DNA from 4 places in the Foliimonas ilicis genome. Region 2 is predicted to be linked to each of the others. Evidence: riboswitches for the same ligand, from Rfam matches in the RefSeq annotation. Region 2 holds a riboswitch; each other region holds the start of a gene.

Region 1 (5,046 bases), on a different contig from region 2:
GTAGCGGAACCACGTCTGGTTGTCCGAGCGGAAGGTGAAGGTTTTGACGTCCGGCGCTTCGTCGGTGACGGCGATACACTCCAGCACCTGAAGCCGGTCGTTCCACGGCATCATCTCGTCGAGATGTTTGTAGAGGCTGACGGCGGCGTTCATGGGTGAGTGCTTTCGCAGCGAACTTCAAAGGTACGGCACTCTACGTTGCCCCCCTCTGGGCTGCCGCCCATCTCCCCCACATGGGGGGAGATCAGCCGTGTCGACGAAATTGCGTAATCTCCCCACCTGTGGGGGAGATGTCCGGCAGGACAGAGGGGGGCAACGTAGGGCACAAACATCTCCCGTCCCTCACGCCACGCTACGAAGCGCAGGCTTTTCACCATCCGCTAGGCGCGGTTCGATGAAATTGCAGTACCATTCGAGGAATTGCATCACGCCGCCTTCATGCTCCTGCGAGTACGGGCCGGGCTCATAGGCCGGCGATTTGATGCCGAAGGCGTTTTCCTCGACGATACGGCGGTCCTGATCGTTGGTTTCAGTCCAGACATGGGTGAGTTCGGCCAGATCATAATCGACGCCCTCGACCGCATCCTTGTGAACCAGCCATTTGGTCGTCACCGCCGTCTCGGTCGCGCTGATCGGCAGCACGCGGAAGGTGACAGCGTGGTCGCCAAGCACGTGATTCCATGTCGTCGGATAATGGTAGAGCAGCATCGAGCCGATGCGGTCGGTGCTGACGCTGTCGGACAGGTTCTTCTTCACCGCGCGTTTGCCCGTCATCGTGTAGCTGACAGCATCGCGCAGCAGCGGCGCACGTGTCGCGCGGAACTGACCGTCATCGGCAATGCGGAAGCGGCTGGGCAGGCCTGCTGCTTCGCATTTCTGCCAATGCGCCAGCATTTCCGGGTCGCTGTCGGCCCCATTGACGCCGGTTACAGTCGGCGCTTCCGGGAAGGTCTTGCAAAGTTCGGGATGGTTTCCGGCGCAATGGTAGCACTCGCGGTTGTTTTCCCAGACGAGCTTCCAGTTTCCCTTTTCGATGATAGTGCTTTCAAACGCGACCTTCGTCTCGCGCAATCGGTGCGGCGCTAGGTATGGCTCGATCAGCGCGCGGGCGGGCGCCAGATCGACGGGTTCATCGGCCAGGCAGATGAAGATATAGCCGCCGATGGATTCGCAGGCGACCGGCTTCAGGCCGAACTGGCTCTTATCGAAATCCTCCGCCATCTGGCGTGCGAAAAGCAGCCGTCCGTCTAGCTCGTAAGTCCACTGGTGATAGGGGCAGACGAGCTTTGCGGCCGTGCCTTTGGCGGCGCTGCAAACGCGGCTGCCGCGGTGACGGCATGAATTGTGGAAGGCGCGGATGTCGCCCTTCTGGTCGCGCACGATGACGACGGGATAATCGCCCACCTGCGCGGTGATGTAGCTGCCGGGCTTGGGAAGCTCGCAATCGTGACCGATGAAAAGCCAGTCCCGGTACCAGATCATTTCAAGGTCGAGCTTGAAATAGTCGGGGTCGGTGTAAAAGGCCTGTTCGAGGCTGAACCCATCCTTGCGGCTGCGTATCTGCCTCAGCATTTCGTTGCGTGCGTCCATGTCCTGTCCTCGCAATTAAGGACTGAACTGGTGGTGATTTCAGGGGAAGACGATCGGGCGGACGCCTGTTTCAAGGCACCGCACAATGATCTACCGCTTGACCGCCCACCGCGATCAGTCGAGTTCAAATCTCCTCAGGCTGGTTTCCGGGCTCTGGAGCTGGTCCCGCCGGACCCTCACGGACACCTTCCCAGGCCATTCGGCCCAGTGGTCTCCCACCGTGATTAGCTCCACCACCGTTGCGGGGGCAGCGCCGGATTTAAACCGGCTTCCCAATTCTCCGGCCCTGTTGAAGGGGCCAGCACCTGAAGTGGCTTCATGTAAACACTGTCGCGTCTGCACCGCCGATGCGAATGCGACATCGCATACGCGTCGGGCGACACTGGCGATGTTTAGAATTGAAGGCCGCCTATTTCGGAAGGGTGGTGCATCTCATTTTAAATAGAAACGCTTGCGGGACATCACCCCCCTCTGCCCTGCCGGGCATCTCCCCCTCAAGGGGGGAGATTGGCTATGCAACTCGCCGCCTTCATTCTGCAATGTCAGCAATTAGCGCCGCGCTTTCATGACAGGATAATCTCCACCCTTGAGGGCAGTGTTTACATTGGACTCGTAATTAGATGCCTGTTGAAGAACAGAGCGAGGGTTATGTCGAGCATCTGATGGGTTTTTGAAAAGCGCTTTGATCGACGGTTGAAGCGGGCGAGGTTGTCGCGGATCGATGAGTTGGATGCCTCGATCAGATGTGTCTGCGCCTTGGTCTGGGTATGAGGCTCGCCGATCCCCATGCGCTCGAAGGCCAGATGATAGCTGGAGTTGGCATCGGTATAGATCGCCTCGATCGTGCCCACGGCCTGTTTGACGAGCCGGTAGATGGTCATGGCGCTCGTCACGCCCTTGTCGCCGATATGATAGGCAACGACCCGGTTCTGACGGCGGCTGAAGGCGGTCCAGATCACCGCCCGCTGCTGTTTTTTTGAACGAAAGTATAGATCTCGTCCATCTCGATAATGTCGGCCTCAGTCACACAGGCTGGGCCAGACTTGGCCAGCCGCGCCTGCACGGCCTCATGCTCCTTGCGTATCCAGCGCAACACGCCGGCCGGCGAGGCGCCGACAAAGCGCGCGATTTTGCGGATGCCGACATTGTTGAGATACATGTCCACAGCCTGCGCTTTGGTTTGCGGGCTGAACCGGCGAGGCCTATCCGTACAGTAGCGTCCGCACGACCGGCAGCAATAGCGTTGCGCCCCGTCCTTGCGACCGGTCTTGCGCAAATCCTGGCTCTGGCAATTTGGACAGTCCATCCTTCTTCTCCCACCAAATCACATGACAGGCAGCAGAAGAATCCAAAAACAGTCAGATGTAAACAATGCCCCGCTTGCGGGGGAGATGCCCGGTAGGGCAGAGGGGGGTGCCCACGTTTCTGTCAAAACAGAAACCGCGCCAGGATTTACTCCGCCGCCTCCGCATGTGGCGCAGGCACATAATTCAAGATCGGCCCCAGCCACCGCTCAACCTCACGCAAAGGCATGGATTTGCGCGCAGCGTAATCCTCGACCTGATCGCGCTCGACCTTGGCGACACCGAAATAGTAGCTTTCCGGGTGCGCATAATACATGCCCGAAACCGACGAGCCCGGCCACATTGCATAGCTTTCGGTCAGCGAAACGCCGGAATTGCGCTCGGCATCGAGCAACTCGAACAAGGTCGCCTTTTCGGTATGATCGGGCTGCGCCGGATAGCCGGGTGCCGGGCGGATGCCGCGATATGGCTCGCCTATCAACTCGTCCGGCTGCAGATTCTCGTCGTGCGCATAGCCCCAATATTCCTTGCGCACGCATTCATGCATGCGCTCGGCAAAGGCTTCCGCGAAACGGTCGGCAAGCGCCTTGACGAGGATCGAGGAATAATCGTCGTTGGCACGCTCGAAACGCTCGGCAATCGCCACTTCCTCGATGCCCGCCGTGACCACGAAGCCGCCGAGATAATCGGCCTTGCCGCTATCCTTTGGCGCCACGAAATCCGACAGCGCGACATTGGCCTTGCCGTCGCGCTTTGCCAGTTGCTGGCGCAGCGTGAAGAAGGTCGCGAGTTCTTCGGTGCGCGTATCGTCGCTGTAGAGGCGCACATCGTCGCCAACGGCATTGGCTGGCCAGAAGCCGATGACGCCCTTCGGCGCGAACCATTTCTCCTCGATGATCTTTTTCAACATCGCCTGCGCGTCCTCGAAGAGCTGGCGTGCAGCAGGGCCTTGCTTTTCGTCATCGAGGATTTTCGGATAGCGTCCCTTCATCTCCCAAGTCTGGAAGAATGGCGTCCAGTCGATATAACGCGCAAGATCGGCCAGATCCCAGGTCTCGAAGGTTTTCGTGCCGAGGAACTTTGGCTTGGGCGGCTGGTATGCGCTCCAGTCGATGCGATGCGCATTGGCCCGCGCCCGCGCCAGGGGCAGGCGCAGCTTTTCGGCCTCGGAGCGCGCATGTGCATCCGATACTTTCTTGTATTCGGCGCGAACCGTGCTGACGTAATTCTCCTTCGCCTCAGGTGAAAGCAGGCTGGAAACCACGCCGACCGCGCGGCTTGCATCCGTGACATAAACCGCTTGTCCGCGATCATAACGCGGGTGAATTTTCACCGCCGTATGCACCCGGCTGGTGGTCGCGCCGCCAATCAGCAGCGGCACTTCAAAACCCTCGCGCTCCATCTCGGAAGCGACATGCACCATTTCGTCGAGCGACGGCGTAATGAGGCCGGAAAGACCGATAATATCGACCTTTTCGTCGCGCGCGATCTGCAGGATTTTCGTCGCGGGCACCATGACGCCCAAATCGATGATCTCGTAATTGTTGCAGGCGAGCACGACGCCGACAATGTTCTTGCCGATGTCGTGAACGTCGCCCTTGACTGTCGCCATGAGGATTTTGCCCGCGCTCTGGCGCTTGCCGTCGCCGCCATTTGCGAGTTTTTCCGCCTCCATGTAAGGCAGGAGAAGTGCCACCGCCTGCTTCATGACACGCGCCGATTTCACCACTTGCGGCAGGAACATCTTGCCAGCGCCGAATAGGTCACCGACCACATTCATGCCGGCCATGAGCGGACCCTCGATGACATGAAGCGGGCGCTCGGCGTTCTGGCGGGCTTCTTCCGTGTCCAGATCGATGAATTCGGTTATGCCATTGACCAGCGCATGCGCGAGCCGCTTTTCGACTGGCCATTCGCGCCACGCGAGATCGCGTTCCTTGGCCTCTTTTCCGGCCGTGCCCTTATAGCGCTCGGCAAGCTCCAGCATGCGCTCGGTCGCCGTGCCGCCGCCCTTCGGCGCAAGGTTGAGCACCACGTCCTCGCAGGCTTCGCGCAGTTCGGGATCAATCGATTCATAGACGGCAAGCTGCCCGGCATTGACGATGCCCATATCCATGCCGACCTGGATCGCGTGATACAGGAACACGGCATG
Region 2 (5,046 bases):
CGCTTCGCCGCCGAACATTTTGCCAAAACTGTTGGCTTGATCGGCAAAGACAATATCCGTCATCCTCAAAGTATCGTCATCGACGGAGTCATCCGGCATTTGGATCGGCGGCAACTGCCATCCGGCAGTCTTGTCTTCAGGCACTGCGACCATGGTGAAGCAGCCGCGCGTGCAAAGATGCCGTTCGCCTCCGACCAGATTTTCCGCGACCATATCGACTTCGATGACCATCGATTTTCGCCCCACCCGCGTCGGGCGGGCGGTCAGTTCTACAAGGTCCCCGACATGTGCCGGCGTGCGGAAATCGACGCGGTCGCAGGACGCCGTTACGAATGGCACCCTGCCGTGACGCGTTGCCGCGATGAAGGCTATGCGGTCCATCAGCGCAAAACTGGCACCGCCAAACAGCGTACCGTGATGGTTCGTGTCACTGGGCAAGACAATGTCGATCAAACGGCTCAACGCCGGGATTTCTCCCGGCGCTTCTTCAATGATTTCCGATTTTGTCATGCGCTCTGGAGAACCTTGCTCTCGGCTCCGGCGCGGTCGCGAAGTTGCCTTGCGGCGGCGACCATATTGACCAATGCCGGTTTTACCTCGTCCCATTTGCGTGTCTTCAGACCGCAATCGGGATTTACCCAGAGCTGCTGGGGCTGCAGGCTTTCCGTTGCCTTTTCGAGCAGATCGACGATTTCGGCAACTTCAGGCACCCGCGGCGAATGGATGTCGTAGACGCCCGGTCCGATCTCGTTGGGATATGCCGTGCTCGCAAAGGCCGACAACAATTCCATCTTTGAACGCGATGTCTCGATCGAGATGACATCGGCATCCATCGCGGCGATCGCAGGCATGATGTCGTTGAATTCCGAATAGCACATATGGGTGTGTATCTGGGTTTCATCCGACACGCCCGAAGAGCAAAGCCGGAAGCTTCCCACCGCCCAGTCGAGATAGGCCTGCCATTCCGCTTTGCGCAGCGGCAAGCCTTCACGCAGGGCCGCCTCATCGATCTGGATCATCGCAGCACCCGCCTCTTCGAGGTCGTGAACCTCGTCTCGAATGGCAAGCGCGATCTGGCTGCACACCGTCTCTGGCGGCAGATCGTTGCGGACAAAAGACCAGTTGAGGATCGTCACCGGCCCGGTGAGCATGCCCTTGACCACTTTCGAGGTTAGCGACTGGGCATATTTCCACCAGGAAACCGTCATCGGATTCGGGCGAGATACATCGCCGTAGATGATCGGCGGACGAACACATCGCGAGCCGTAGCTCTGCACCCATGCGTGCCGGGTAAAGGCGAAGCCGGAAAGCTGTTCGCCGAAATACTGCACCATGTCGTTGCGCTCGAATTCGCCGTGCACCAGCACATCGAGCCCGATTTCCTCCTGCCAGCGTATCGCTCTCTCAGTCTCGCTTTCAACAAAGGCGATGTAATCGAGATAGCTCAGTTCTCCCTTGGCGTGCTGCGACCGGGCCTTGCGAACCTCTGGGGTCTGCGGAAACGAGCCTATTGTCGTAGTGGGGAAAACCGGCAGCCTGAGCTTGTTATGCTGGACGATCTTGCGTCGATGAAATGCGGTTTTCCGTTGTGTGGCGGAGCCATCGATCTGCGCGAGACGACCCGTCACCAGAGGATCGTGCACCCTGACGGAAGTCAGGCGCGCATTTGCCGCCGCATCGGATTTGGAAAAAAGCCGACCCGGCTCACCCGCGTCGAACGCTTTGGCGATCGAACCGATTTCGTCGAGCTTCTGCACCGCAAAAGCCAGCCAGGTGACGAGTTCCTCGTCCAGCGCCGTTTCGAGTTCAAGATCGATCGGCACATGCAGCAGCGAGCAGGACGGCGCGATCTGCACCTTGTCTGATCCGCAGGCCTCAACGACACGCTTTACAGATTTGTACAGTCCGGCGAGATCGGAACGCCAGATATTGCGTCCATCAATAATGCCCAGCGAGAGGACAAGGTCTACCGGTGCTTGCTCTATAAGTACGTCCACCTGCTGCGGTGCCCGCACGAGATCGACATGCAGACCCGCAACCGGAAGCTTCAAGGCGGTCGCCAGATTGTCGCCTATGTCTCCGAAATAGGTTGCGAGCATGATTTTCAGATCGGGGACAAGAGCGCCCAGCGCCGTATAGGCATGAACCAGCGCTTTGCGTTCTGCATCATCGAGATCGAGGACGAGACAGGGTTCATCGATCTGCACCCATTCGACCCCGGCGGCACGCAGTTCGGCAAGGATTCGCGCATAGACGGGCAGCAGCCGGTCCAGCAGCGACAGCGGTTCGAAATCTTCCGTCGTCGCCTTGCCGAGTTTGAGAAACGTCACGGGTCCAAGGATCACCGGACGGGTGACGATGCCCAACGCTTTCGCCTCCAGAAACGCCTCCAGCGGCCGATTGGCGGTCAGCTCGAAGGTCTGACCGGCATGCAATTCCGGAACCATGTAATGATAATTCGTATCGAACCATTTGGTCATTTCGAGAGCCGGTGCGCCTCGACCATGTTCGGCATGACCGCAAGCGGCATGACCTCTACCCTCGCTTCCGCGCGCCATCGCGAAATAGGTGTCCAGGTCGACCGGCCCATTTTTCCAGCCATAGGCGGACGGAATGGCCCCAACCATGACCGCAGTGTCCAGCACATGGTCATAGAGAGAGAAATCATTGGAAGGGATGACTTCTATTCCCTTCTCCTGCTGTGTTTTCCAGTTTTTCGCGCGCAGTGCCTTTGCAACTGCCTGCAATGCAGCCTCATCGGATTTTCCGGCCCAATAGCTTTCGAGCGCGAATTTGAGTTCACGCCGCGCGCCTATGCGCGGAAATCCGAGATTTGCGGTGGTGATGGTCATTTTCCTTACCCCGATTGATATGGGCAAGGCACTGGCGGTCACGATCGCGATACGAACGGAAGGCACCGTTTCGCGAAAGCGGCACACCGGGACACCCCGCCCGTGGACGTTATCTATCGCGGCAGGTCTCCTGGCTTGCGGGTCACCGTCTCCGTTCTGCCTTCCCGGAACATTCGCGTTCCAGTGGCCTGATTGAACAGAAACTCACCACATACAGTTGCGGGGGCAGCTTCGGCATAAACACCAAAAGGCGTCGAACCGTATTCCCTCTTAGCTCCGGATGCGAATTCCAGAGAACCACGATGCAAGCAACATGCCCTTTGCATGCGGAGCAGTCAAGTCACATAAGGAAATCGTTATATCTTTATTTCATTCATCTCGCAGCCATACCCGGAATGTCGCAGGGTTCGATTTCCTGATTTTCGTTCGGCTCGGAAGCTGATAATGAGCATTTTCCGAGGGGAATTATATTCGTGAATTTTCGAAAGAAGCGATTGAGCTTTTGGGTGGCGCTTGCCGCAGCCTATCTGCTCGTCCTTCAATCGGTGACAGGTGCTCTCGCGCTCGGCGCTCAGTCCGAACGCGCAATGCTCGATGCATTCGGCAATCCGCTATGCATCACCAGCGTCGATCAATCCGGCACTGATGCGGGCGATCAGGCGAAGATGCCGAATTGCTGCGTCATCGGATGCAGCATGTTCACGCAGGCGCTCGGCACGCCGCCCGATGAAACGGTGCAGACGTTCCATGCTCCCATTGTCACGGAAGCAGCCGCCAACCGTCAGCCCGTCGATCATCTCCCGGCCGTCGAACACAAGCCGGGCAATCCGCGGGCTCCGCCGCTGACAGCCTGACCGGCATTCCGCTTATCGCGCCTTCCGCTATCTGCTGAACTCATCGTGTCCGCACGCAAGTCGCGGCCACATTGCAATTCGCATCAGGCGCTGTTCACGAAAATCAATTGCATTTCGCAGGTTCGAAAAACCTGCCGGAGAAACCACAATGTCAGCTACCGTCCACGAACAGCCGGGCGATCTGTCACGCACGCAGACAGCTTCGTCCGACATTTACCGCGCCGTCTGGCGATGGCATTTTTATGCCGGTCTTCTGGTGCTTCCATTCCTCATCATCCTCGCAGTCACCGGGGCGCTTTATCTCTTTCACAACGAGATCGACGCGCTGATCCACGCAGATTTGAAGACGGTCGAGGTTCAGGAAGGAATAGGAAAACAGCAGCCCTCCGCACTGGTCGCAGCCGCCCTTGCGCAATATCCAGGAACGGCGGTCAAATACACCGACCCGGCCACGCCCAATGTGTCCACGGAAGTTACGGTCAGAACCGAAGCCGGCGAACGCCTCGCCGTCTATCTCGATCCTTATTCCGGCGAAGTGCTCGGTTCCCTGAGCGATCGCGGAACGGTGATGTGGACTGTCCGCTATCTGCACAGCCTGAAGTATTTCGGAACGGTCGCGCGCAGCTTCATCGAGATAGCCGCCGGATGGTCGATCCTACTCGTTGGAACCGGCATTTATCTCTGGTGGCCGCGCCGCCAGACCGGCGGTGTCGTTTCAGTGCGCGGCACTCCGAAACGCCGCGTCTTCTGGAGAGACACCCATGCCGTGACGGGTGCCTTCGTCGGCTTCTTCATCGTTTTCCTCGCCATCACCGGTATGCCCTGGTCCAACATATGGGGCGGGAAGGTCAATGAATGGGCAAACGGCAACAATTTCGGATACCCGGCAGGCGTGCGTGTCGCCGTTCCGATGTCGGATGAGCATCTGAACCATATCGCCCCGACAAGCTGGTCGCTCGAGCAGGCGCAGGTTCCAGAATCGCACCACGCCCATGCCGGAAGCGAGCCGATCGGTCTCGATGCGGCGGTCGCTACATTCGACAATATGGGCCTGCACAGAGGCTATGCCGTCAACATCCCCGCCACACCGAACGGCGTATTCACCGGCTCCGTCTATCCAGATGATTTGTCGCAGCAGCGTGTGGTCCATCTCGACCAATATAGCGGCAAGCCGCTGATCGATATGTCCTACGCGGATTATGGCCCGCTCGGCAAATGGCTGGAATTCGGCATCAACGTTCATCTCGGACAGCAGTTCGGGCTGGCAAATCAGCTATTCCTGCTTGTCGTGTGCATGGCCATCGTTCTCCTTGCGGTATCGGCGGGCATGATGTGGTGGA
Region 3 (5,046 bases), on a different contig from region 2:
GAGATCCGACCGGCGTTTTGTCTCCAGCCCAAACTGCCCGTGTTAGTGATTGTCGCGTGGAATAACAGCGCTCTTCCCGTCGATCCCACCCTGCGCAAGGCGCTGATATGCGATGGCAGGCTCCAGAACTGCGCCGGTTTCAAGCTGCGAAACGATGCCGCGCTGTATCTCCTGCCACGGTGTCTGGTGAGCAGGATAGGCGAAGCCTCCAGCCTTCGCCAGCGCCTCACGACGCTCGGCCATGTCCTCCGGCGTTGTCAGAATGTCCGCCGTTCCGCGCTCCAGATCGATGCGTACACGGTCGCCTGTCCGCAACAGCGCCAACCCGCCGCCAACGGCTGCTTCCGGGGAAGCGTTGAGAATGGATGGAGAACCCGAAGTGCCGGATTGACGACCGTCACCTATGCAAGGAAGCGAGTGCACGCCACGCTTCAAAAGATAATCCGGAGCGCGCATGTTGACGACTTCGGCCGCACCCGGATAGCCGATAGGGCCAGCCCCGCGCATGAACAGTACGGACTTCTCATCGATACCGACGGACGGATCGTCGATGCGTGCATGATAATCTTCAGGCCCGTCGAACACGATCGCATTGCCTTCGAACGCCATCGGATCGTCCGGGTTCGCAAGATAGCGTTCGCGGAATTCCGGAGAGATCACCGAAAGCTTCATGATCGCGCTGTCGAACAGATTGCCGCGCAAGACCCGGAAACCGGCATGCGTTTTCAGCGGCTTGTCGAACGGACGGATGACGTTCTCGTCCATGATTTCCGCGCCACGGCAATTGTCACCGAGGGATCGGCCGTTCACCGTCAGCGCGTCTTCCGCAATCAGCCCCTGCAGCATCAACTGGTTGACGACCGCCGGCACACCGCCTGCGTGATAATAATCCTCACCGAGATATTCACCGGCTGGCTGCAGATTGACGAGCAGCGGAATTTCTTCGCCATAGGTCTGCCAATCGTCGATGGAAAGCTCGACGCCGACATGGCGCGCAAGACCGTTCAGATGGATCGGCGCATTGGTAGAGCCGCCGATAGCCGAGTTGACGCGGATTGCATTTATGAACGCATCGCGCGTCAGAATGTCGGTCGGCTTGAGATCCTCATAGGCCATGTCGACGATGCGCTTGCCGGTCAGATAAGCCACTTCCTGCCGGTCGCGGTAAGGCGCGGGGATCGCTGCCGAACCGGGCAATTGCATGCCGAGCGCTTCGGCAAGCGAGTTCATCGTCGTTGCCGTTCCCATCGTGTTGCAATAGCCGGTCGAGGGTGCCGACGAGGCTACGAGCTTGATGAAGCCCGCATAGTCGATTTCGCCCGCAGCCATCATTTCACGGGCCTTCCAGACGATGGTGCCGGAGCCGGTGCGTTCGCCCTTGAACCAGCCGTTCAGCATCGGGCCGACAGACAAGGCGATAGCCGGAATGTTCACAGTCGCCGCAGCCATCAGGCAAGCGGGCGTGGTCTTGTCGCAACCGATGGTCAGCACCACAGCGTCGAGCGGATAGCCATAGAGAATTTCGACAAGTCCTAGATAAGCGAGGTTGCGGTCCAGCCCCGCCGTCGGGCGCTTTCCCGTCTCCTGAATCGGGTGCACCGGAAATTCGATCGCGATGCCGCCCGCCTCGCGAATGCCGTCGCGCACGCGCTTGGCGAGTTCGAGATGGTGCCGGTTGCAGGGCGAAAGATCGGACCCCGTCTGCGCAATTCCGATGATCGGTTTGCCCGACTGTAGCTCGTCCAGCGTCAGGCCGTAATTCAGGTAGCGCTCCAGATAGAGCGCCGTCATGTCCGGGTTGGAAGGATTGTCGAACCACGCACGGGACCGCAAATTTCCTTGTTTGTGTTCTTTCGACATGACGACTCCGGACGGCTGTGCCGCAAAGGTATGATAATTTAATGGCAGCGCTGCCAATTCTCCTACACAATTAACCCGCTACGCTCAAATGTAAATTCGTCGCGGGATGAATCCGGTGAAGAATCGCGCGAAATATGCGGGTTTTCAGGCAATGTGCTTGGCCACAGCCGCCAGATTGTGATGAAAGAGCTTTTTGTGGAGGAATCGATGATGAACGAGATCGTATTGCACGAATATTGGCGCTCTTCGGCGAGCTACCGCGTCCGTATCGCGCTCAATCTGCTCGGCGAATCCTATTCCAGCAAATCAGTTGATCTCCTCGGCGCGCAGCACAGGCAGGCTGAACACATCGCGCGCAATCCGCAGGGCCTGGTTCCGACCATCGAAATCGATGGGCATCTTTTTTCGCAATCTCTGGCAATCATCGAATATCTGCAGGAAACGCGAAAGAACGCGGCATTCCTGACAGGAAATGCGGTCGACAGGCAACGGATTCGCGCGCTTTCCCATGCGATCGCAATGGACATTCACCCGGTTTGCAATCTTGCAGTCGTCGCAAAAGTCATGGCGCTCACGGATGGCGGTGACGCCGTGCGGCGCGAATGGATGCAGAGATTCATCGGCGAAGGGCTGGCCGCATTCGAAGTGATGCTTGCCTCCGCTGACACCGGCCGCTTTTGCCATGGCGATGAGCCGACCATGGCCGACATCTGTCTCATCCCGCAGCTTTACAATGCAATACGATGGGAGGTGGATATCGCGTCCTTCACCCGCATTCTTGAAATCGAGGCCGCGTGCAGCGAACTCCCGGCCTTCGCCGATGCACATCCCGACAAGGTTCGCCCCTGAAGAGCGGTTTTACCGTTTGACCGTGAACGGCTTTCGCTGCTAGTCACCTTGCCGACGGTTCCGCGTCCAACGCGGATGAAAAAGGGAACACGGTGAAAGCCTTCACAGGCCAAATCCGTGGCTGTCCCCGCAACTGTAAGCGGCGAGTTTTCGTCAACAGGCCACTGGAGTAACACCTCTGGGAAGGCGACGAGAAACCGAGACCCGCAAGCCAGGAAACCTGCCGTCAGCCGTGGTCACGCGCGAAGCCATAGGGCGGGGTGTCCTTTTGGAGCGAACATTTCATGCATGCGCATGGAATGCGTCCAATTCGCGGTGACGGAAGCCACAAAACAGGTCTTGCGATGCCGCTTTTTTACCGTTCTACCCTCAAAATCACACTTGCCGCCGCGTTCGCCGCATTTCTCGCGCAAGCAGCACATGCCGAATCCGTTGAGCTGACAGACGTCACCGGGCGCACTTTCGAAATGGAAGTGCCAGCCAAACGCGTCGTTCTCGGTCTTTACTTCGAAGATTACTGGGCGCTCGGCGGCGATGAAGCCATGGACAAGCTAGTCGGCATATCGAAGGCCGCCTGGAGCGACTGGCGTCCGGCAAACTGGCAGGCCTATCTCAAGGTTCGCCCATCGCTGGACGATATTCCGGATGTCGGTGAAGTCGAAGTAAGCACATTCTCGGTCGAAAAACTCATTTCGCTGAAGCCAGACGTCGCCATTCTTGCAGAGTGGCAGGTGCAGGGCATTGGTGCTGATTTCCAGCGCATCGTCGATGCGGGTATCCCGGTCGTCGTGGTGGATTACCATGCGCAGACCGAGGAACGTCACGTCGCCAGCACACGTTTGATCGGCAAGGTGATCGGTGCCGAGGAACAGGCCGAAAAGATCGCGCAGGAATATGAGAGCGCCGTTTCAGACGTGCGCGAGCGAATCGAGAAAGCCGGCAAGGAAAAACCATCGGTCTATATCGAACTCGGCAGCAAAGGTCCGCCGGAACAGGGGCCGAGCTATGGCGATTATATGTGGGGCAAGATTGCCGAAGTCGCTGGCGGCAAGAATATCACGCGCGAGATCGTGCGTAGCTGGGGGCCGGTCGCGCCCGAACAGGTGCTGGCTGCAAGGCCCGAAGTAATCGTCATGGCAGGCTCCGAATGGCGCCAGCACGCGACCGGTCAGTTGATGGGCGAGGGCGTTTCGAACGACGAGGCGCTAACCAGGCTGAAAGGTTTCACCGAACGTCCGGGCTGGTCGGCCCTGCCTGCCGTCGAAAACGGCCGCGTCCACGGCATCTATCAGGGCGCATCGCGCACCATCATGGATTATACCTCCGTCCAGTATTTCGCGAAGGCGCTCTATCCCGACCTGTTCGAAGATATCGATCCGCAGGCGAACTATCTTGCCTTTTACGAACGCTATCTGCCGATCAAGCCGGAAGGCACCTTCATGATCGGCCTGAAATAGCACCGCCATGAGCGAGGCCGTCAACGCCGCGCTTTCGCGGTATCGAGCAGCGGAACGGAAGAAGGCAGTCCTCATCGCGGGACTGCTGCTTCTTGCCGGTATTTCGCTCGTCTTCGATATCGCGACCGGACCTGCCTTGCTGCCGGTCTCCGAAGTGTTGTCGGCGCTCCTCAACCGTGCCGGGGCAGATGCAACGACAGAGATAATCGTCTGGACGTTGCGCCTGCCAATGGCCCTGATGGCGATCATCGTCGGCATGGCCCTTGGCTCCAGCGGCGCGACCATGCAGACTCTTCTCGATAACCCGCTTGCGAGCCCCTACACGCTTGGGCTCGCATCTGCGGCGGGTTTTGGCGCATCGCTCGCCATTCTGAACGGCGGCTGGGGGCTCAATCCGTTATTCGCGGTACCCGCCAGCGCCTTCGTCTTTGCCTGCATGGCATCCGCCCTGATCTACTCCGTCGGCAATATGCGCGGCATGATGGGCGATACGATGATCCTCGCCGGCATCGCCCTGATGTTCCTGTTTCACTCACTGCAATCGCTTTTGCAGTTCAATGCGACGCCCGAAGTCGGCCAGCAGATCGTCTTCTGGATGTTCGGCACGCTTGCCAAAGCCAACTGGACGAACCTGACCATCACGGCGATTGCCGTCGCATTCGCCTTGCCGTTCCTGATCCTCAATGCATGGAAACTTACCGCCCTTCGATTGGGCGAGGCGCGTGCGCGTTCGGTCGGCGTGTCTGTTTCCAATCTGCGGCTGGTCACGATTGCGCTGGTCTCGCTGATGACGGCAACCGCCATCAGCTTCGTCGGCACGATAGGTTTCATCGGCCTTGTCGCACCGCATATTGCGCGGATGCTGGTCGGCGAAGATCAG
Region 4 (5,046 bases), on a different contig from region 2:
GAACGTCGGTTGTGGCGCGCGGTTCACGTACGGGTACCGACAGTCATTGGCACACAAATGTCGGGCTGGAACAGCGTATCAGCGGAAATTTGAAACTGCGCGCCAATCTCAACGATCTGGCTTCGGATAATGGCACGCAGACGCTTCGCGCTGCCTATTCGCATCGGTGGTAGCTATTCGACGATGGGTTCGCCGCAGGGCTGATAAAGCGTTTCGATAAACCAGTTGCCGTTGTGATTCGGGCGTGTGGCCGTGTCGCCTGCGATGCTATCCACGCCGATACACCATTTGACGAGGCCCGGCGTCAGCCCGAATTCCTGAGCCAGAAAGCTGGATGCCTCGTCCAGTCCTTCGCTGCAATCGTCGGATTTGCAAAGCTGCGCCTGACGGGCGACGTCCAGAAGGGCTTTTTGGCCGCTGGAGGTCACCCAATACCAGATGCCGCCTGCGATAATGGCCAGCATAATGACAAGTGCGCCAAGGATTTTCAGATAAAACGCCATGCGCGGGAAAATATTGCCGCCACGCGGCGGACACAAGGCGTAGCGCGGGATTCAACAGAGAAAGGCGGCTTTTGAAGCCGCCTTTTTCAGGTTCAGTACGGCGAGTAGCAGATTTGCCGCGGACCGTTATAGGGCTGGAACGTATTGTCCGAGGCGCGATACGAGCGGTAGCGGTCATAGCACCAGCGGATATGCGCGTTCGACGCTGCCGGTTGACGATAGACCGGGCGGGGGCGGTAGACGGGGGCGGGCTGAGCGATCGCGCCGCCGACAATTGCGCCCATCGCGAATGCCGCAGGCGGGAACCACCAGCCATTGTGCTGACGCCAGCCGTGACGCGACTGCCTGTAGCCGCGATGGCCATTGTAATAGTGGCGTCCACCGCTTCGATAATAGCCGCGACGATTCTGGATTTGCTGAATGTCGGACTGAGTTTCGACTTTCATAGGCTTCAGCGGCGCTGCAACCACAGGCGCGGAAGTTGTGGCAAAGGCAGTCAGGGCGACCGTCGATGCGCATATCAGCGAGAATATTTTTCTCATGTTGGGCTCCTCAGGAATTAATTTTATTGTGACGCCCTGAAAATCGCGCTCAGACGATGAACGGAAGCTGAATATGAGCATTACATTTTTGTAAGCATTTGCCCCGGCAGCGAATTGACTGATCGTTGCCCCGCAGCTAGCGTTCAATCTGGAATTGGTTCCGCGCAAGCGGATCAAAAGGGAACACGGTAAGGCCTTCAGGCCAAAGCCGCGACTGCCCCCGCAACTGTAACCGGTGAGCAAGCTTCCACTAAGCCACTGACGGCGCATTCGCGTTGTTGGGAAGGCGGAAGATGGCGACGACCCGGAAGTCAGGAGACCTGCCTTTTCCAGTCATCTAGCTTGGGCGCGGGGCGCGGCCAGGTGCGGTTTTCCGTCGCGGTGACATCTGAAAAGTGTTGCCGCGCGCTGGCAGGGCCGGGATACGCAATCATTGCGTCCATTTCTCACCCGTTCAGACCGTGCGGTTTCGATTGAAACCATGGGCGCGTGTGGCGCCCGCGATGCATTTGGGTGGGCAGATATGCAGAAATGGACAATTTACGCCGGCGCATTGGTGCTGGCTTTCTCGAATAATGCTGGTGCGCAGGAGCCGGACGACCGCGACGCGGACGCAATCAGGCTCGACCCGGTCGTCGTCACGACGCCGCTACGGCGTGAAACCACGCTGGCGCGCTCAACCTCGTCAGTTACAGTGATCGACCGCAAGGAGATCGATCAGTCGGCCGCGCCCGATCTGCCTTCGTTGTTGAAATCCTATACCGGCGTTTCTATCATTTCCTATGGAGGGCAGGGGGCGTCGGCCAATGTCTATCTGCGCGGCATGTCAGCCACGCAGACGCTCGTGCTGATCAATGGCGTGCGGGCAAGCTCCGCCACCAGCGGAACGACATCAATCTTCAATATCCCGCTTGCCTCGATTGAACGTATCGAGATCGCCAAGGGTGCGCATTCCGCACAATACGGTGCCGATGCGATGGGCGGTGTAGTCAACATCATAACGAAGCAGGGCGGTGCTTGCGCCGACGGTCGCAACACCTGCGCGACGCTCACAACCGGCGTCACCCATCCCTGGGGCGGATATGTTTCTGGTACGGTTCAGGGACGCAGCGAAAGCGGCGTAAACTATGCGCTCGGTGGCAACCTGCTCGGTACGCGCGGCTATGATTTCACTACGCCGCTCGCCTGGGGTCATGAGCCCGATGATGACGGATTCCTGCAAGGCTCGGCCAATCTTTCATTTTCGAAGGATTTCGACTGGGGACGGCTTTACGCAGATGGTCTTTTCGCACGTGGACGCAGCCAGTACGATGACACATTCCCGTTCGCCAACGAAGTCGATACCACTACATTTGCCGGAAAACTGGGCGCGCATGTCCTTCATTCCGACAGTTGGTCTTCGACAGTGGAGGTGAGTTCAGGCCTGGATTATTCGACGAATTTCCGGGACGACGTGCCTGGCAGCAGCCAATTTGACACGCAGCGCTACGGCATCTTCGCCTCGACTGAGAAACGCTTCGATACCGGCAAGGCCAATCACATCTTCACCGGTGGTGTGGAAGCTTATCGTGAACATGTCGATTCGACCGTCGATTTCGCTGTAGATTCGCGCGACTTGGCCGCGGTGTTCAGCCAATATTCGCTCGAATATGAGGCGCTGCGCGTCGATGCGGGCGTCCGCTACGACCACAGCAGCCAGTTCGGCGGGGCGACCACTTACAATGTCGGCGCGAGCTACGAGGTGCTGCCGGATCTCGTACTGCGTTCTTCTTACGCCACTGGTTTTCGCGCGCCGACCTTCAATGATCTTTACTATCCCGGCTTTTCAAACCCAGACCTGAAGCCTGAAAAATCCCGCTCCTATGAGGTTGGTTTGAATTGGCAGGCGACGGCAGGCACCAGTCTCGATCTCGCTTTCTACCAGACGTGGCTGACTGACGCGATCGCCTTCATTTCTCCGATCCCGTTCAACGTCGCCCGCGCCCGCATAACCGGTTTCGAGGCGACGCTGGCACACCGCTTTAGCGACGAGTGGAGCAGTAAGGCCACGATCGACATCCGCGAGCCGCTTAATCAGGACAATGGCAAATACATTCCCAACCGCGACCGCTTCAAGGCGACCGCCGAGCTCACCTACAGCCCGACCGAGCAGCTCGACCTGATGGCAAAAGTCCTGTATGGCGCGGCGCGCTACTCCAACGCGGCCAACACCGAAAAATTGCCGGACTATGTGACCGTGGATTTTACCGCGCTTTATGCGCTCGATGCGCAATCGCAGTTCAAATTCTCGGTCGAAAACCTGTTCGACGAGGAATACGCCACCGTCACAAACTACCGGGCACCGGGACGCACCTTCAATCTGAGCTTTACGCGAACGTTCTGAACGGAGAGGTTCAGCATCGGGCCTTCTCTTGAGGCCTGATGCCTGGAGAAAAGCATGAAACGGATCATCGCGATCTTGATAGTTTCGGTCCTCAATAGCTGGGCGGCATTTGCCGCTGAAGCCCCGCGCCGCGTCGTTTCCATGAATGTCTGCACGGACCAGCTTGCCATGCTGATTGCGGGCGAGGGGCAATTGTACTCGGTGTCCTATCTTGCGGGAGACAAGACGAGTTCGGTGTTGGCAGATCAGGCCGGTCGCTATGTCGTCAATCATGGTCTGGCGGAGGAAATTTTCCTGATGCAGCCCGATCTGGTGATTGCAGGCACGTTTACCACGCGCACGACCGTTTCGCTGCTTAGACGGCTCGGTTTTCACGTCGAGGAATTTGCGCCGTCCAACTCGTTCGAGGACATAAGGCAGGATATTTTGCGTATGGGCGCGCTGCTCGACCGGCAGGCAAAGGCTGCGGAGTTGCTGGCGGAACTCGATACCGGCTTGGCCGAATTGGCGAAACAGGAGCCGACGGGCAAGACCGTCGCGCTCTATTACCCAAACAGCTACACGTCCGGTTCCGGCACGATGGTCGATGCCATCGTCAAGGCTTCCGGGCTGACAAATCTGGCGGATACACTGGGAATGACTGGCACGGTGAAACTGCCGCTGGAATCGCTGATTATGGCGCGGCCGGATTTGATCGTCGGCGGTTCGGGCGATTATGAAGGTCCGGCACTCGCCGATCAGGGCTTTCAGCATCCGGCATTTCAGGCGCTCGCAACGGATCGGACGCGCGTTTCCGTGCCAAGCAAATACACGATCTGCGGCGCGCCTTTCACGCTGGAGGCCGTGCGCATGATGTCAAAGGCGGCGAAATGAGCGAGACCGCCAGATACCGATTTCTGCTTGCGGGACTCGCGCTGGCGACCGCGATCCTGTTTGCGCTTTCGCTGACAGTTGGCCCCGCCGCAATCGCGTTCTCCGACAGTATCGCGGCGCTTTTTTCAGGAAAAGCCGATGCAATCGGGCTGATTATGCGCGAAATTCGCCTTCCGCGTGCGATTTTGGGCCTGCTTATCGGCGGAACTTTGGGGCTTTCCGGCGCAGTCCTGCAAGGTTATCTGCGCAATCCGCTGGCCGAACCGGGGCTGCTCGGCGTTAGCGCATCTGCCTCGCTCGGCGCAGTCATCGTGATCTACTCAGGGCTGACGGCGGTCTTTCCGCTGGCGCTTCCATTTGCGGCGCTCGCCGGTGCGGTGCTTGCCGTCATCGTCGTGCAGGCGCTGGCAGGGCTTCGCGGCGGGGCATTGACCATCATTCTGGCGGGCGTTGCGGTTTCGAGCTTTGCGGGTGCGATGACCTCGCTGGCGCTCAATCTTTCGCCAAACCCGTTCGCCTCGCTCGAAATCGTATTCTGGATGCTCGGTTCGCTGACCGACCGCTCGATGACCCATGTCTGGCTGGCCGCACCCTTCATCATCGCCGGAAGCGCGATGCTTTTGAGCCTTGGGCGATCGCTCGACATTCTGACGCTCGGCACCGATGCGGCGGCCAGCATGGGCGTCAATCTCAGGCATGTGCAATTGCTGGCAATCCTCGGCACTGCCGCATCGGTCGGGGCTGC

Evidence for each region. A riboswitch is a leader RNA that binds a small molecule or an ion and turns the genes downstream of it on or off. The one in region 2 is predicted to bind cobalamin.
Region 1: linked by a shared signal. The riboswitch ahead of ABFT80_RS17585 (aromatic ring-hydroxylating oxygenase subunit alpha) and the one ahead of metE (5-methyltetrahydropteroyltriglutamate--homocysteine S-methyltransferase) in region 2 are both predicted to bind cobalamin.
Region 3: linked by a shared signal. The riboswitch ahead of ABFT80_RS09745 (ABC transporter substrate-binding protein) and the one ahead of metE (5-methyltetrahydropteroyltriglutamate--homocysteine S-methyltransferase) in region 2 are both predicted to bind cobalamin.
Region 4: linked by a shared signal. The riboswitch ahead of ABFT80_RS11435 (TonB-dependent receptor domain-containing protein) and the one ahead of metE (5-methyltetrahydropteroyltriglutamate--homocysteine S-methyltransferase) in region 2 are both predicted to bind cobalamin.

What each region holds. Positions count from the first base shown of each region.
Region 1 covers NZ_JBDUUH010000008.1:63,964-69,009, reverse strand. The annotation lists gene ABFT80_RS17590 (hybrid-cluster NAD(P)-dependent oxidoreductase) at 1-153, opposite strand, end outside; gene ABFT80_RS17585 (aromatic ring-hydroxylating oxygenase subunit alpha) at 343-1,590, opposite strand; cobalamin riboswitch at 1,711-1,914, opposite strand; gene ABFT80_RS17580 (IS1 family transposase) at 2,190-2,549, opposite strand; gene ABFT80_RS17575 (IS1/IS1595 family N-terminal zinc-binding domain-containing protein) at 2,546-2,896, opposite strand; gene metH (methionine synthase) at 3,043-5,046, opposite strand, start outside.
Region 2 covers NZ_JBDUUH010000001.1:705,064-710,109, reverse strand. The annotation lists gene ABFT80_RS03470 (acyl-CoA thioesterase) at 1-510, opposite strand, end outside; gene metE (5-methyltetrahydropteroyltriglutamate--homocysteine S-methyltransferase) at 507-2,852, opposite strand; cobalamin riboswitch at 2,956-3,169, opposite strand; gene ABFT80_RS03460 (hypothetical protein) at 3,326-3,706, shown strand; gene ABFT80_RS03455 (PepSY-associated TM helix domain-containing protein) at 3,855-5,046, shown strand, end outside.
Region 3 covers NZ_JBDUUH010000003.1:353,661-358,706, forward strand. The annotation lists gene ABFT80_RS09735 (IlvD/Edd family dehydratase) at 43-1,860, opposite strand; gene maiA (maleylacetoacetate isomerase) at 2,068-2,709, shown strand; cobalamin riboswitch at 2,748-2,951, shown strand; gene ABFT80_RS09745 (ABC transporter substrate-binding protein) at 3,054-4,166, shown strand; gene ABFT80_RS09750 (FecCD family ABC transporter permease) at 4,174-5,046, shown strand, end outside.
Region 4 covers NZ_JBDUUH010000004.1:218,359-223,404, reverse strand. The annotation lists gene ABFT80_RS11450 (hypothetical protein) at 1-173, shown strand, start outside; gene ABFT80_RS11445 (hypothetical protein) at 174-503, opposite strand; gene ABFT80_RS11440 (BA14K family protein) at 596-1,045, opposite strand; cobalamin riboswitch at 1,184-1,387, shown strand; gene ABFT80_RS11435 (TonB-dependent receptor domain-containing protein) at 1,569-3,428, shown strand; gene ABFT80_RS11430 (ABC transporter substrate-binding protein) at 3,483-4,301, shown strand; gene ABFT80_RS11425 (FecCD family ABC transporter permease) at 4,298-5,046, shown strand, end outside.